DNA from 2 places in the Bradyrhizobium sp. WBOS08 genome. Region 2 is predicted to be linked to the other one. Evidence: riboswitches for the same ligand, from Rfam matches in the RefSeq annotation. Region 2 holds a riboswitch; the other holds the start of a gene.
The links. Region 2 has a riboswitch for cobalamin ahead of DCM80_RS23520 (TonB-dependent siderophore receptor). Riboswitches for the same ligand answer to the same signal wherever they lie in the genome.

Region 1: it holds a riboswitch for cobalamin, as region 2 does, so the genes downstream of both, DCM80_RS29475 (TonB-dependent receptor) here and DCM80_RS23520 (TonB-dependent siderophore receptor) in region 2, are expected to answer to the same signal.

What each region holds. Positions count from the first base shown of each region.
Region 1 is NZ_CP028988.1:6,247,263-6,254,249, forward strand. It holds gene DCM80_RS29470 (hypothetical protein) at 1,272-1,853, opposite strand; gene DCM80_RS29475 (TonB-dependent receptor) at 1,909-4,146, opposite strand; cobalamin riboswitch at 4,259-4,473, opposite strand; gene DCM80_RS29480 (hypothetical protein) at 4,513-4,776, opposite strand; gene DCM80_RS29485 (hypothetical protein) at 5,130-5,342, opposite strand; gene DCM80_RS29490 (hypothetical protein) at 5,491-5,667, opposite strand; gene DCM80_RS29495 (adenylate/guanylate cyclase domain-containing protein) at 5,774-6,987, opposite strand, start outside.
Region 2 is NZ_CP028988.1:5,037,407-5,044,393, forward strand. It holds gene cobT (nicotinate-nucleotide--dimethylbenzimidazole phosphoribosyltransferase) at 1-229, shown strand, start outside; gene DCM80_RS23515 (histidine phosphatase family protein) at 222-794, opposite strand; cobalamin riboswitch at 869-1,071, shown strand; gene DCM80_RS23520 (TonB-dependent siderophore receptor) at 1,186-3,543, shown strand; gene DCM80_RS23525 (PepSY domain-containing protein) at 3,556-4,980, shown strand; gene DCM80_RS23530 (ABC transporter substrate-binding protein) at 5,158-6,759, shown strand; gene DCM80_RS23535 (ABC transporter permease) at 6,777-6,987, shown strand, end outside.

The DNA.
Region 1 (6,987 bases), 1.2 Mb from region 2:
TTGCGTAGACAGCACAATCGTTACCGGGAAGACACGGGCTGGCATACTTGGATACCCCGCCAGGAAGGCAATACACAACCTCAGATTTCAAAGCTCGGAAGCGCGCCAGCGTGGCGCCGAATGACAGAAACAGACACAAAGTGAGTCGCCTCTATCGCTCCGCCGTGTCCCGGACAAGCCGCAACGCGCGAGCGTTGCGGCGCAGAGCCGGGACCGAGGGCGACACGGTCCAATGCCGCGACATGGGCCCCGGCTCTGCAGCGCACCGCACCGGACGATGCTTCGCATCGCCGGGGAAAGCGCTGCGCTGCGTCCGGGGCACGAGAGCGAGCTAGTCCTCCCATCACCACTGTCATTCCCCGCGAAGGCGGGGAATCCAGTACGCCGCGGCTTCTCGGATTGATCTCTGGCGTCTCTGGAATACTGGATCGCCCGCTTTCGCGGGCGATGACAGCGCGTGTGTGGTGACAGACATGCCTCATCAGCCTCGCGGCGCGTTTCGCCCGAGCTTTGCTTGCCTCTCCACCCTCAAAGCCAAGAGGGCGCAGGGAAGGCCGGGTGCTGACAACGCACCCGCGGTCCGCTGCGCGAAAATGCACACGCAGGAAGAACCGCACAGCAGCATACAGGTGGTGCCGATCACTCGGCCTTCCCTGCGCGGTGGTCGGACGGCTTATGCCGTGCTCTCCTGGGAGCCGAACTTTCCCTCTGGCCTCCCTCGCCCCGCGAATTGGATGATGCAGTCTGCCCGGTTGGGCTCGCTCGCACCTCCGCGGAAGCTTGACCGTAGCAACGACGGCGAGGACCACACGGTTTTGCCGTACGCACGGCCCGCCATTTCACCCGCAGTATTCCCGGGCCCCGTCGACGAAGCCGGAAACTTACAGGCGAGACGAAGCCTAGCAGCGCCGTTCGTCCGCACGCGGCCACGGGCTCACAGGGACTACCCGCCCTGCCCGCACCTCTCGTGCCGACGCTGCCGCGTCCACCGCAAGCCCGGCTCGCGATCAAGACGACCTCGAGATCGCCCCTCTTGGTTGAGCCGGGATGGACGACACATACGTCAAAACCGAATTTCGGTAAAGTGGAATATTTTTGACGAGCGGGATTGACAGAGGCCGACACAGGCACGGTGCCGTAGCCCGGATGGAGCGCAGGCGTAATCCGGGACGATGCGAGATGCCGGGCGAGCGGCCCCGGATTGCGCGGAGCCTGTCATCGGGCGGCGCTTCGCGCCGACCCGTTGGCTCCATCCGGGCTACGAGAAGCACTCACGCCGACGTCGCGCCCTTGCGGCCGAACGGATCGGCCAGGCGAACGATCTCGCAGACGGCGACGAGGCCGGCGAGCCAAACGGCGCTGGTCAGGCCGATGCGCATCACGATCTCGGCGGTGAAGGCGCCCTCGCCGCCGAGGAACGGCGTTGGGGCGAGCAGCGCGAGCTCGTAAATCCCATAGGCGACGACGAGCATGATCGCGAGCAGCAGCGGTGTGCGGTGCCGGGGCAACAGGCCGAGCACCGTCGACGAGGCCGCGGTCGACAGCAACGCAGCCACACCGATGACCAAGCCCCAGGCGATCGTGCCGGCGTCAACGGGATAATGCAGCACGCCGAAACCGATGGTCTGGTTCACGAGCCAGGCGCCGGTGACGACGAGCAGCGCCGGACGCAGCGGCAGCATCGCCGCGGCCACGACGGCGAAGGCCGCGAACGGCGTTGCGCAGGCGAACGCAAAGCTGGCCAGCGCGCATGACGCCGTCAGCAGCGCAAAGCAGAACATGGGCGCAAGGCGCGGCGCGACCGGCTGAAGCCGGAGACGGCCGTCGTGAGGCAGCTGGATGCTGCGAGCCATGACGTCAGGAAGCATGGGCGAATTCCTTCTGTTTCGGATGCCCTTCCATTTGAGATCAGAACGTGGCGCCGGCCTTGAGCAGATAGGTGCGGCCGGGCAGCGGATAGGCACTGAAGCGGCCGTCCGTGAAGGTGCTGGCGATGGCGTAGTCGTAGTAGAGCGCGTTCAGCACGTTGTTGATGCTGAGCGACCAGAAATAGCGCTCAACCTGGCCGCTGAGCTTGAGATCGATCGTGCCGCCGGCCGGGATCGGCTTCTGGGTGCCCGCCTGGTCGTTGTCCATGCGCCGTTCGCTCCAGAAGCGCGCGGTGGCATCGAGCACCAGGTAGTTCTGCCAGATGTTCCAGCTGACACCTGCACTCGCCGTATAGCGCGACACCAGCGGCACATCGTTGCCGGCCCAGGCGCCTTCGCGGAAGACCGCGCGGGTATAGGCCATGCCGGAGCGCAGCAGCAGGGCATCGTTGACGCGATAGGACAGACTGGTCTCCGAGCCGTAGCGCCGGGTCGGGTCGAGATTGGTGTTGTAGAACAGCACCGGGTTGAAATGGACCTCGTTGGTGAGGTCCATCAGATAGAGACTGCTCTGTAGCTGCAGACCGCCGCCCTTGATGCGCAGACCGCCCTCGATGTCCTGCGAGGTCTGGGTCTTGAGCTGGAACGTTTGCGGGATCGCGGCGAAGGTCAGGGGATCGAAGGACGGCCCCGAGGACAGGCGCTCGTCGACGTCAGGCGTGCGGAACGCGCGCGCGGCGCGAGCGAACAGCGAGACCACGTCGTTGAGACGATGCTCGGCCCCGAGATGCAGCGCATATTGGGTCTCGTCGCTCGTCAGCGGCAGCGCACCGATATCGGCGTTGAACGGCGCCGCCGCATCGAAATTGTCGCGTGCCGCGAGACGGACGTTCTGCACCCGCGCGCCGTAGGAGACGTCGGTCGTAGGCAGCACGCCCAATGTGTGCTGGAAATAGCCTGCGACCGTCTGCTGCCTCAGGTCGTAATTGTGCCAGGCGGCGAGCCCCTGCCCGGCGCCGCGGTCCTGCTCAAAGCTCGCATCGTAATAGTCGATGCCGGTCAGGAGCTGCGACGGCAGGCCGAGCAACAGGCTCTTCACGCTGAGCCGCGGCGTGATCGACCAATTCGTCAGTTGGGACTCGACATAAGTCGAGGTGAAGAAAGCCGGAACCGGCGTCGGGCTGGAGAAAAACGTACTCTGCTGCTTCTTGTCGCGCACACCGCCGTCGACGATGAGATCGACGCCGTTGACCAGGGTCCTGGTGAACCCGGCCGTCGCGCTGAAGCCCTGCTGGTTGGCGGCATTGAAGGGCGTGCTGGTGCCTCGGCGGTTGGTCCTGAGCTCGTCGAGGCCGATCGAGGGATCGACGGTGCGACCGCCTGGCAGCCGCAGCTCCTGATTGTCGCCGGTGACGGTGAGAAACGCGCTCAGGCCCGGCGTGGTGTAGTTGAGATTGCCGACACCGTTCTGCTGCGAATAGCGATTGTTGTCGCGATAGCCGTCGGTCCTGACGGCATTGCCGTAGAACGAGGTCGACCATGGCCCGGAATTGAGCGCGGTCGAGACGTTGCCGAGCCGGGTGTTGAACGAGCCGAAGCCGGCCTCGATGCGCGCAGTCACGGGCGGTCCGCCGGCGCCGGTCCTGGTGACGATGTTGATCACGCCGCCGACCGCGTTGTCGCCGTAGAGCACCGCGCCGGAATTGCCGCGCGTGATCTCGATGCGCTCGATGGAATTGAGCGGGATGGTGGAGAGGTCCACCTGCGCCATGTCGATGTCGTTGAGGCGCCGGCCGTTGACCAGCACCAGCGTGTTGGCGGTGGCAAAGGCGCCGAAGCCGCGCAGGTCCACGCTGGTCTTGGCGCCGATCTGGCCGCCATAGAACGTCGTGATCTGGGCTCCCGGCACCTGTGTTGCGATGATCTCGGCAAGCGTCTGCGACGGCGAATGCGCGATATCCGCGGCCGTGATCACGGTCGTGGCGGCCCCGACGATACCGCCGCCGCCGCCGACAGCCTCAGAGCCCGAGCCGGATGAGCCGGTGCCATCGCCTGGCGGCGCAACGTTCGCGGTGCGCCGCGGCCGCGTCGCCTCGCCCTCACCGGTCGCCCTCGCCCGCGTGCGGTTCTGATCGGCGGGCTTGCTTACCTCGATCGGCGGCAATTGCTCGGCAAGCCCCTGCTGGGCGAAGGCGGAGGATAGATCGAGCGAATGGAGCGAGACGGACGCGAGCAGGCCGGCGCTGAGGCGCCAGGCGGCAGAAACGAGACGAGACATTGTTGTAACCTCGGATGACGTCAGTGGCACGTCACAGCGAACGAGGTTTCACGGCAGAGCGGCGGACTGCTCCGATGAAGCCAATGTCTGTACTCCCCGACCGACATCTTCGCGTGTGACCACGGCTGACGGCAGGTCTCCTGGCTCGCGGGTCGTTACCTTGCGTCGCCTTCCCAGGACCGAGATTCCCAGTGGCACAGGACGAAAGATTCACCGCTTACAGTTGCGGGGGCAGCCGTGGCGTTGAGATAGATCCCGGCATTGGGACATCCCGCACCACATTCCCTTTTGATCTCCGTGAGGAGAACCGTCGCCGGCCATTTAAGTGTCGCCCCGGCAGCGTGTCAATCGACCGTTGGGCGGCGCTCAGGTCCGTCCGCGCGGACGTTGCGCCTGGGCCCAGGCGGCCGTGACATCGCGTGGCGGAACATCGACGCGCTTGACTGGGGTCAGTTCGCCGGAGGCCGAGACGATCGCGGTTTCCTCGCGGCGGCAGCGCGGGCAGACGAAACGGACCTCATGCGGAGACGCCGACCAGCTCGACCGCTTCACATTAGCGGCCATCGGCCAGGCCTCGCAATGCGAGCACGACACCAGAAATCGACCGGGATCGAGCATACCCATTTCCATCGGACTCCACGTCCTGCTGCCTCTTCAATGATTAACCCAAGTGAATCGTTCCGGTGCCTAAGCACCGCCGGCGCTCCCTCGCGAGCGCAGGGCCATCGCATATCGTCACAACGTGACCAGAAGCTCACTTGCGGCCATCCTTCGAGACGCCCGCCTCCGGCGGGCCCTCAGGATGAGGTCGGAGTGCGTGGCAGCTATTTCGTAGGCAACTGCTGCTTAGCCTCATCCTGAGGAGACCGCGGAGCGGTCGTCTCGAAGGACGAGGCGTGCGCTCAGCTGTCGGAGAGCCGTATGCGATAGCCCTGCCGCGAACGAGGCGATCTCGCGGTCGCCGTTCCCGCCGCCGCTGGATCTCAGCGCGCGCCCTTGAGGGTGCAGGAGGTCGAGCAGGTGACGGTGGTGCCGCGATCGCATGCTTTGCAGGCGGCGACGCACTGGTTCAGGTCGCGGGGATTGTAGCTGTAGGCCCGCAAGGGGCAGGCCGGCGTCGTCGAGCCGGTGATGTCCTGCTCCTGGTCGCAGGCCGCCGTCATGAGCGCGATGATGATCACGGCAACGAGGCGCATGGGATGCCCTGTCTAGCACGACAATGACGTTCCGGTGCGCGCTGCATTGCAGCGAACTCCGGCCTTCCCACCACGGGCATCGCCGATCAACGACGCCCGCATGCCATCAGGATGCGCGCCAAACCTTAAGAACGGATTGCAGCCGGCCTCAGGCCGCAGCCTCGGTCGCGATCGCCTGCCGCATGTCGACCGCCAACTGACGGTACTGCTCCGAAAGCTTCAGATAGAACTCGCGCTTGCTGCCGTCGGTGGCGAGCTTGGCGATCAGCTCGCATTCGGCGGTGAGCGTCTCAAACCGTTCCAGCCTGTCCTGAAGTTCTGGCATCGGCGTGTCCCCATCAAACGCCTCAAGGACATCCAACCTAAGCCCGGGAAATAGGTCACGGCGAACATCGTTATCGAGCAGAAGCAATTTTTCCGATGCGGGCAGCCTATTTGCTGTCGAGCCGCCAGGCGCCGTCCCATCCCTCGTCGGGCGGGCTCGCCTCGAGCTGCGCGATGCGGCCGAGCATCGTGCGCGAGGGCCCGTCACCGGGAACGGCTTCGAGGGCCGCGTTGAAGGCAGCGCGCGCCGCATCGAAGCGCCTGGTACGATAGGCGGCGAGCGCCTCGGCATAGTGCGCGCGCAGGCTGGCTTGCGCATCGGTGAGCCCGCCCGCCCTCGCCATCACCTCGAAGATCGGCTGCGGCGCGCTCTGGCCGGCGACCGCCAGGCGATCGATCTCGCGCAGCTCGAGCCGCGATCCGATCGCCTCGGCGGTGGCCTGCGAGATCAGGATGCGGGTGCCGTAGACCTTGTTGACCGCTTCCAGCCGCGAGGCCAGGTTCACGGCATCGCCCATCACGGTGAAGCTCATCATCAGCTCGGAGCCGATGCTGCCGGTCAGCACCTCGCCGGTAGCGATGCCGATCCGCAAATCGCACGGCGCGGGCATGGCACGGATGCCGAGCAGGTCGGGCAGCTGCCGCTGCAGCGCGGGCACCTGATCGGCCATCTCGATCGCCGCGGTGCCGGCCAGGAGGGCCTGCTCGTCGTCCTCGATGAAGGGCGGCCCCCAATAGGACATGATGGCATCGCCGATATACTTGTCGATGATGCCGCGATTGTTCCTGACGGGTGCGGACATCACCGTGAAATAGTGGTTCATCACCTTGACGAGGCCGCGCGGCGTCATGCCCTCGCTCATCGAGGTGAAGCCGCTCATGTCGCAGAACATGATGGTCATGACCCGGCGCTCGCCGTCGATCGCGATCTCCGGCCGGTCGATCAGCCCCTGCACCACCTTGGGATCGATGTAGCGGCCGAAGGTCTCGCGGATGCGCTCGTTGTGTCTGAGCTGCTCGGTCATGCGGTTGAAGGCCGCGGCGAGCTCGCCGATCTCGTCCTGGGTGGAGACGGTGATGGTCTTGTCGAAGCGGCCTGCCTCGACCTCGCGGGTGCCGGCGAGCAGCAGCCGCACCGGGCGCGTGATGCCGCTGGACACCATCAGGGCAAAGACGAAGCCGACAATCGCCGCGAGCAACGTCACGACGCCCGAGACGACGATCGCCTGATGCTGGCGGCCGATCACCTGCGTCGTCGAGAAGAAGACCTGCGTCAGCATGTCGGCGCGGATCGCATCGACCTTGCGGTTGAACTGGTCGC
Region 2 (6,987 bases):
GCTGAACCCGTCCTGTCATCCCTATCTGCTGCCGTCGCACCAATCGGCCGAGCAGGGCCATCGCCTGGTGCTGCGCGCTTTGAACGCGCAGCCGCTGATCAGCCTCGATCTCAGGCTCGGCGAAGGATCGGGTGCCGCCATCGCGCTGCCGCTGGTGCGCTTGGCCTGCGCGCTCCACAACGGCATGGCGACTTTTGCAGAGGCCAATGTGCCTGACAGGCCTAGCTGATCCGCTGATTGACCGAGACGACGCGCCATCCGGCCGCGAGCCGATCGATCCGGGTCAGCGACAGCGGCTCGACCACGAAGCGCAAGGCGGCCTGCGGCGTCAGATCGAGCGCGATGCACAGCGCGGCGCGGATGGTGCCGGAATGCACGACCAACGTGGCTGGTCCCGCTGCGATCCGCGACAGACCGAGCCGCACGCGCGCGACCTGATCCGCAAAGCTTTCGCCGCCCGGCGGCCGTCCACCGGCCGGATCGTCCCAGAACTGCGCATAGGCCGCGCCGCCTTCGGCAGCGAGCGCGTCGTGCCGATGGCCGGTCCAGTCGCCGAAATCCTGCTCGCGGAATTCGCTGACCTGCTCCGGTTCGAGCCCCAGCGCACGCGCGGTCTCGACCGTGCGCCGCGACGGGCTGGCGTAGCTCCCAGCGTCCGGTGGCAGGCGCTGCCGCAGCGCGTCCAGTTGCGCGCGATCGCGGAGATCGGCCGGCGCATCGGCGGCATGGATCGTCCCTTTGACGCCATTGACCGGCGCATGCCGTATCAACCAGAGGAAGGTCTCGCCTTCCATGCTCTCATCTCCGAGGAAGTTGTTCGCTGTGGCAGTAACGCCGCAATAGGCACATTGACTCCGTTGTGATGGTAATCCTAGATGCTCGCGACGGTTTCCCCGAGAGGGGATGAAAAGGGAATGCGGTGCGGGGACGTTGTCCCCAATGCCGTGGCTGCCCCCGCAACTGTGAGCGGATAATCCTTCGTCAGAAGCCACTGGGTCCTCGGTCCCGGGAAGGCGACGAAGTGGTGATGACCCGCGAGCCAGGAGACCTGCCGTCAGCCGTGGTCACACGCGAAGATGTCGGTCGGGGAGTACAGACATTCGGCTTCATCGGACGGCTGCAAGGCCAAAGGTGAGACCTCGTTCGCTGTGACGTGCCACTGACGTCATACCGAGGTTTTGTGCCGTGTCTCCTGTTTGCATCTTACGACCACGCCGCGTCCTGATTGCCTCCGCTGCCCTCACATCCTTGGCCGTGCTCGATCTGCCCGCTGCGCTGGCGCAGCAGGTTCGCGAACCGCTGCCGCCGGTCGAGGTGTCGCCGGACCAATCCCGCAAACCAGCCAGGTCAACCGGCCGGGAGGCGCAAAGCCCGCGCCGCGCGGCGGCGCGCAAGCCCGCCGCTGCATCCACAGCGCCCAAGCCGGTCGCCCCGGCTGCGACGGCGCCGACGCCGCTCAACACCAATGCGGTGGCCGAAAGCGCCTCGCGGCTCGGCCTGACGGTGCGCGAGATGCCCGCGACCGTCGAGGTGATCTCGGCCGAGACCGTGCGCGAGCAGGGCTACCGCACCGTCTCCGACGTCGCCCAGGGAGCCGTCGGGGTCACCTCCGGCGACAATCCCGCGGAGCCTTCCGCCTTCTCGATGCGCGGCTTCACCAACAGCCAGATCAACACGCTCTACAACGGCATCAAGATCGGCCCGCAGAACATGACCTCGCGGATCATGGACACCGCCAATCTGGAGGCCGTGGAATTCCTGAAAGGCCCGGCCTCGCTGATCTCGGGCGAGGGCGCAGCCGGTGGCGCGATCAATTTCATCACCAGGCAGCCGCACACCGGACTGATCCGGAACGAAGCCGATTTCTCCTGGGATTCCCTGAACTCGTTCCGCGCGCATTATGGCTCGGGCGGCAGCACCAAACTGCAGGGCCTCGACTACCGCTTCGACGTCAGCCGCGCCGCGCTCAACGGCTTTGCCGACGACACCAACACCAAGATGCTGGATGTGTCCGGCCAGCTCAACTACCGCATCTCCGACAGCCTCAAGGTCTGGGGTGCGATCGAGTATCGCGAGGATCGTGGCAAGGCCTATTGGGGCGCGCCGCTGGTGCCTATCGCTTATAGCAGCTCGCATGCGACGAGCGGCATCGTTTCGGGCAATTACGTCTCGAACTACAACAAGACCAATCTCGGCGCGGTCACCATCGACGACCGCACCTTCGACACCAATTACAACGTTCTCGACAATCGCAATGTCGCGCAGGAAGTCTGGTTGCGCGGTGGCTTCGAGCTGAAGCTCGCGCCCGATCTCACGCTCAAAAGCCAGGCCTATGGCTATGGAGCGCAACGCAGCTGGTTCAACAACGAGGTCGAAGCGTTCAATTCCGCAACGAACCTGGTCGATCGCGAGCGCTTCTACGTCGCACACAGCCAGCGTCTCGTCGGCAACATCACCGACCTGATCTGGGACACTGACATCGCAGGCTTCGACAATCGGCTGGTCACGACCCTGTCGTCGAGCTATCTCGATTTCGTCAGGCCGGGCGCGGCAAACTTCCCCGGCGATTCAGTTTCGCTGGTCGACCCTAACCGCGGCTTCTATGGCCTGCTGACGACGCAGCAACAGACCGCGCGGATCGACAACGAAGCGCTGTCGTTCGAGGACCGGCTGAAGCTGACGCATAACTTCGCGCTGATTGGCGGCCTGCGCCTCGAGCATATCGGGCTCGACCGCAACTCGACCGACTCCGCCGGGGTCGTGAAAGCGGGCTTCCCGTACACCAAGGACTGGGCGCCGGTGACGGGCCGCATCGGCTACACCTGGGAGGCGGTGCCCGGACTGACATTCTTCAGCCAGTACGCGACCGGCGCTGACGTGTCGGCCAACAACATCTTCCTGCTCTCGCCGACCCAGCCATTGGACCTCACCACCGCGCGCACCTATGAGACCGGCGTCAAGCATCTGTTCTGGGACAACAGGGCGGAGTGGTCGTTCTCCGCCTACGACATCGTGCGCAAGAACGTCTATGCCGCGGCCGGCGGGCAGGCGCTCAATATCGCCGGGCGGCAGGAGTCCAGGGGCGTCGAGCTTGCGGCGTCGTTGCGTCCGATCGAGCCGCTGCGGCTCTGGGGCAACATCGCCTATGTCGATGCGCGCTATGCCGACTATAATTTCGCCGGCGGCTCGTTCTCCGGCAACACGCCGCCGAACGTGCCGCGGATCGTCGCCAATGCCGGCGCGTCCTGGCGCTTCTTCACGCCCTGGCCGGTGGAGCTCGGCATCACCGGCCGCCATGTCGGCGACCGCTACAACACCGATGCCAATGTGGTGACGATGAAGGCCTACACCGTCGCCGACGTCTATGCCTTCGTCGACATCCCCAAGACGGTATTTGGCGCGGTCGACCAGGCCCGCCTGACCTTCCGCGTCCGCAACATCACCGACAAGCGCTATGCGATCTGGGGCGATCCGTTCTATCCCGACCAGATCCTGCTCGGCGCGCCGCGCACCTACGAGCTCTCGGCGGCGTTCAAATGGTAGGATGCTGACCGCATGATGGGCGCGGTCGTCCTGTTGCATCGATGGCTCGGCATCGCGTTCTGCCTGCTGTTCGCGATGTGGTTTTCGACCGGCATCGTGATGCACTTCGTTCCGTTTCCGTCGCTGACGGAGGCGGAGCGCTTTGCCGGCCTCGCGCCGGTGGAGGGTGCGGAGACGAGGATCGCGATCGCCGACGCGGTCGCCGCGAGCGGAATCAGCGACGCCACACGCGTGCGTTTGGTCGAGCGGCGCGGCGGATCGGTCTATATCGTGTCGGGCCCATCGCGCGTCCGTGCGGTTCGTGCCGCCGACGGGCAGGATGCAGCTTTGATCCCCGCCGATCTCGCGCTCGCCATCGCGCAGGATCACGCCGGCCGCCGCGGGCTCGATGCCGCGCGGGCCGGGATCGTGGCGCTGGCGGATTACGATCAGTGGAGCGTGCCAAACGGCTTCGACCGCCACCGGCCCTTGTTTCGCATCGCGCTCGGCGACGCCGCTGGAACGGAGGTCTATGTCTCGTCGCGCACTGGCGAGGTCGTCCTCGATACGACGCGAGGCGAGCGCGGCTGGAATTGGGCCGGCGCTGTGCTGCACTGGATCTATCCCACGGTTCTGCGGAGCAATTGGCCGTTGTGGGATCGCGTCGTCTGGACGCTGTCGCTACTTGCGTTGCTCGCGGCTGCGCTGGGCGCGGTGCTCGGGATGGTACGGATCAGGATGCGAGATCGCCGGATCTCGACACCCTACCGCGGCTGGCATGCGCTGCATCACCTCATCGGTCTTGCAGCAACGGTCTTCGTGTTGACCTGGATTTTCAGCGGCTGGCTTTCAATGGATCACGGCCGGCTGTTCTCGCGCGGGGAGCTGAGCCCCACCGAGGCCGGCGTGATGAACGCGGCACCGGACTGGACGGCGGCTCCGTCATTCGATCGAGAGCCGACAGCGTCGCCGGTCCGCGAGGTTGAATGGTTCGCCATTGGCGGTCAACTCTATCGCCGCGATCGCTCCGCCCTCGGCGTCCAGACCTTGGCCATGGCAGGGGATGCCCCCCGCGCGGACTTCCTGACTGCGCGAGAGTTCGAAGGGCTCGCGGCGCGACTGGCCACGGGATGCGGTACGCCGTCCGTTCTTGCCGCAAACGACGATTATCCTGCACATTCCGCCGTCGCCGGAGCTCCCGTCTTTCGCGTCCGCTGCGGCGATCTCTGGTTCGACATCGACGGTGCCGGCGGCCAGGTGCTGCAACGGCTGGATGCGTCGCGGCGCGCCTACCGCTGGTTCTACAGCGCGCTGCACACACTCGACTTCCCCATACTCATGGCGCGGCCGCTTCTGCGCGATGTTCTCATCGTCGGGCTCTGTGCGCTGGGTTTCGTGTTCTCCCTGACCGGCGTCGTGATCGGCTGGCGGCGCTTGCGGCTCTCTCTGATGACCTGACCCACGCGAACCAGCCGCGATCTCGACGTGCTGCGCATGCCGGGGGAGCCCAGATCGCAATGAGATCCTGCTGGCGAAGGGCCGGTTAGTGGCATACCATTTGCTTGCCAATGAGTTCTGGTTTCACCTGCTCTTGGCCAACGATGGCCGGCATCACGGCATTACTGGGAGGACTTCATGGATCGCAGGACCGTATTGAAGGGACTGGCTGGCGCGGGCGGTCTGGCATTGACTGGCCTCTCGGCCCCGGCCATCGCGCAAGGCGCATCGGCCCGCACGCTGCGCTTCGTGCCCCAGGCCAATCTTGCCAATTTCGATCCGATCTGGGGCACGCAATATGTCGTGCGTAACGCCGCCGCGCTGGTCTGGGACACGCTTTACGGCATCGATTCCTCGCTCCAGCCGCAGCGCCAGATGGTCGAGTCCGAGGAGACGTCCGACGACGGCAGGATTTGGACCTTCCGCTTGCGCCCCGGTCTCAAGTTCCATGACGGCGAGCCGGTGCTGGCCAAGGACGTGGTCGCGAGCCTGTCGCGCTGGGCGGCGCGCGATCCGATGGGCCTGATGATCATCGCGATCCAGCAGGAGCTGACGGCCGTCGACGACCGCACCTTCAAATGGGTCTTGAAGCAGCCCTTCCCGAAAATGCTCTATGCGCTGGCCAAGAACAACGCGCCGTGCTCCTTCATCATGCCCGAGCGCATTGCCAAGACCGACCCCTTCAAGCAGATCACAGAATATGTCGGCTCGGGTCCCATGAAGTTCGCCAAGGGCGAATGGGTGCCGGGCGCCAAGGCCGTATTCGAGAAGTTCGCCGATTACGTGCCGCGCCAGGAGAAGGCATCCTGGCTCGCCGGCGGCAAGCAGATGATGGTCGATCGCGTGGAGTGGATCGTGATGCCGGATCCGGCCACCGCCGCGGCTGCCCTGCAGAACGGCGAGGTCGATTGGTGGGAGAACCCGATCGCCGATCTCGTGCCCGTGCTGAAGAAGAACAAGAACATCAGCGTCGATATCGGCGATCCCCTCGGCAATATCGGTTCGTTCCGCATGAACCATCTGTTCGCGCCGTTCAACGATGTGCGCGCGCGGCGCGCTGTGCTGATGGCGATGAACCAGGAAGACTACATGCGCGCGATCGTCGGCGACGATAACGCGCTGTGGAAGCCGCTGCCCGGCTTCTTCACGCCTGACACGCCTGTTTACAACGAGCTGGGCGGCGAGATCCTCAAGGGCAAGCGGGATCTCGACGCCGCCAAGAAGCTGCTCGCCGAGAGCGGCTATTCCGGCCAGCCGGTGACGTGCCTGGTCGCGCAGGACCAGCCGATCACGAAGGCGCAAGGCGACGTCACGGCCGACCTCCTCAAGAAGCTCGGCATGAATGTCGACTTCGTCGCGACCGATTGGGGCACGGTCGGCTCCCGCCGTGCGGCGAAGACGCCGCCGGGGCAGGGCGGCTGGAACATGTTCCACAGCTGGCACGCAGGCGCCGACTGCATCACGCCCGCCGCCTACACGGCCATCCGCGCCAACGGCGACAAGGCCTGGTTCGGCTGGCCCAACAGCCCGAACACCGAGAAGGAGATCACGGGCTGGTTCGAGGCCAAGAATGTCGAGGAGGAAAAGGCCGCGATCGGCAAGGTCAACAAGGCGGCACTCGAGGATGTCGTCTACGCGCCGACCGGCTTCTTCCTGACCTATACGGCATGGCGCAAGAACGTCTCCGGCATCACCAAGGGACCGCTGCCGTTCTTCTGGGGCGTGTCGAAATCCGCATGATGCTGCGCTGAAGCCAGATGCTCTCCTACATCCTCCGTCGCATCGTCGCGACCCTGCCGGTCATGGCGATCGTCGCGCTGTTCGTGTTCAGCCTGCTCTACATCGCGCCGGGTGATCCCGCCGTGGTGATCGCGGGCGACCAGGCAAGCCCGGAGGATGTGGAGCGCATCCGCCAGAGCCTCGGTCTGGACCGGCCGTTCCTGGTCCAGTTCGGAAGCTGGGTCTGGC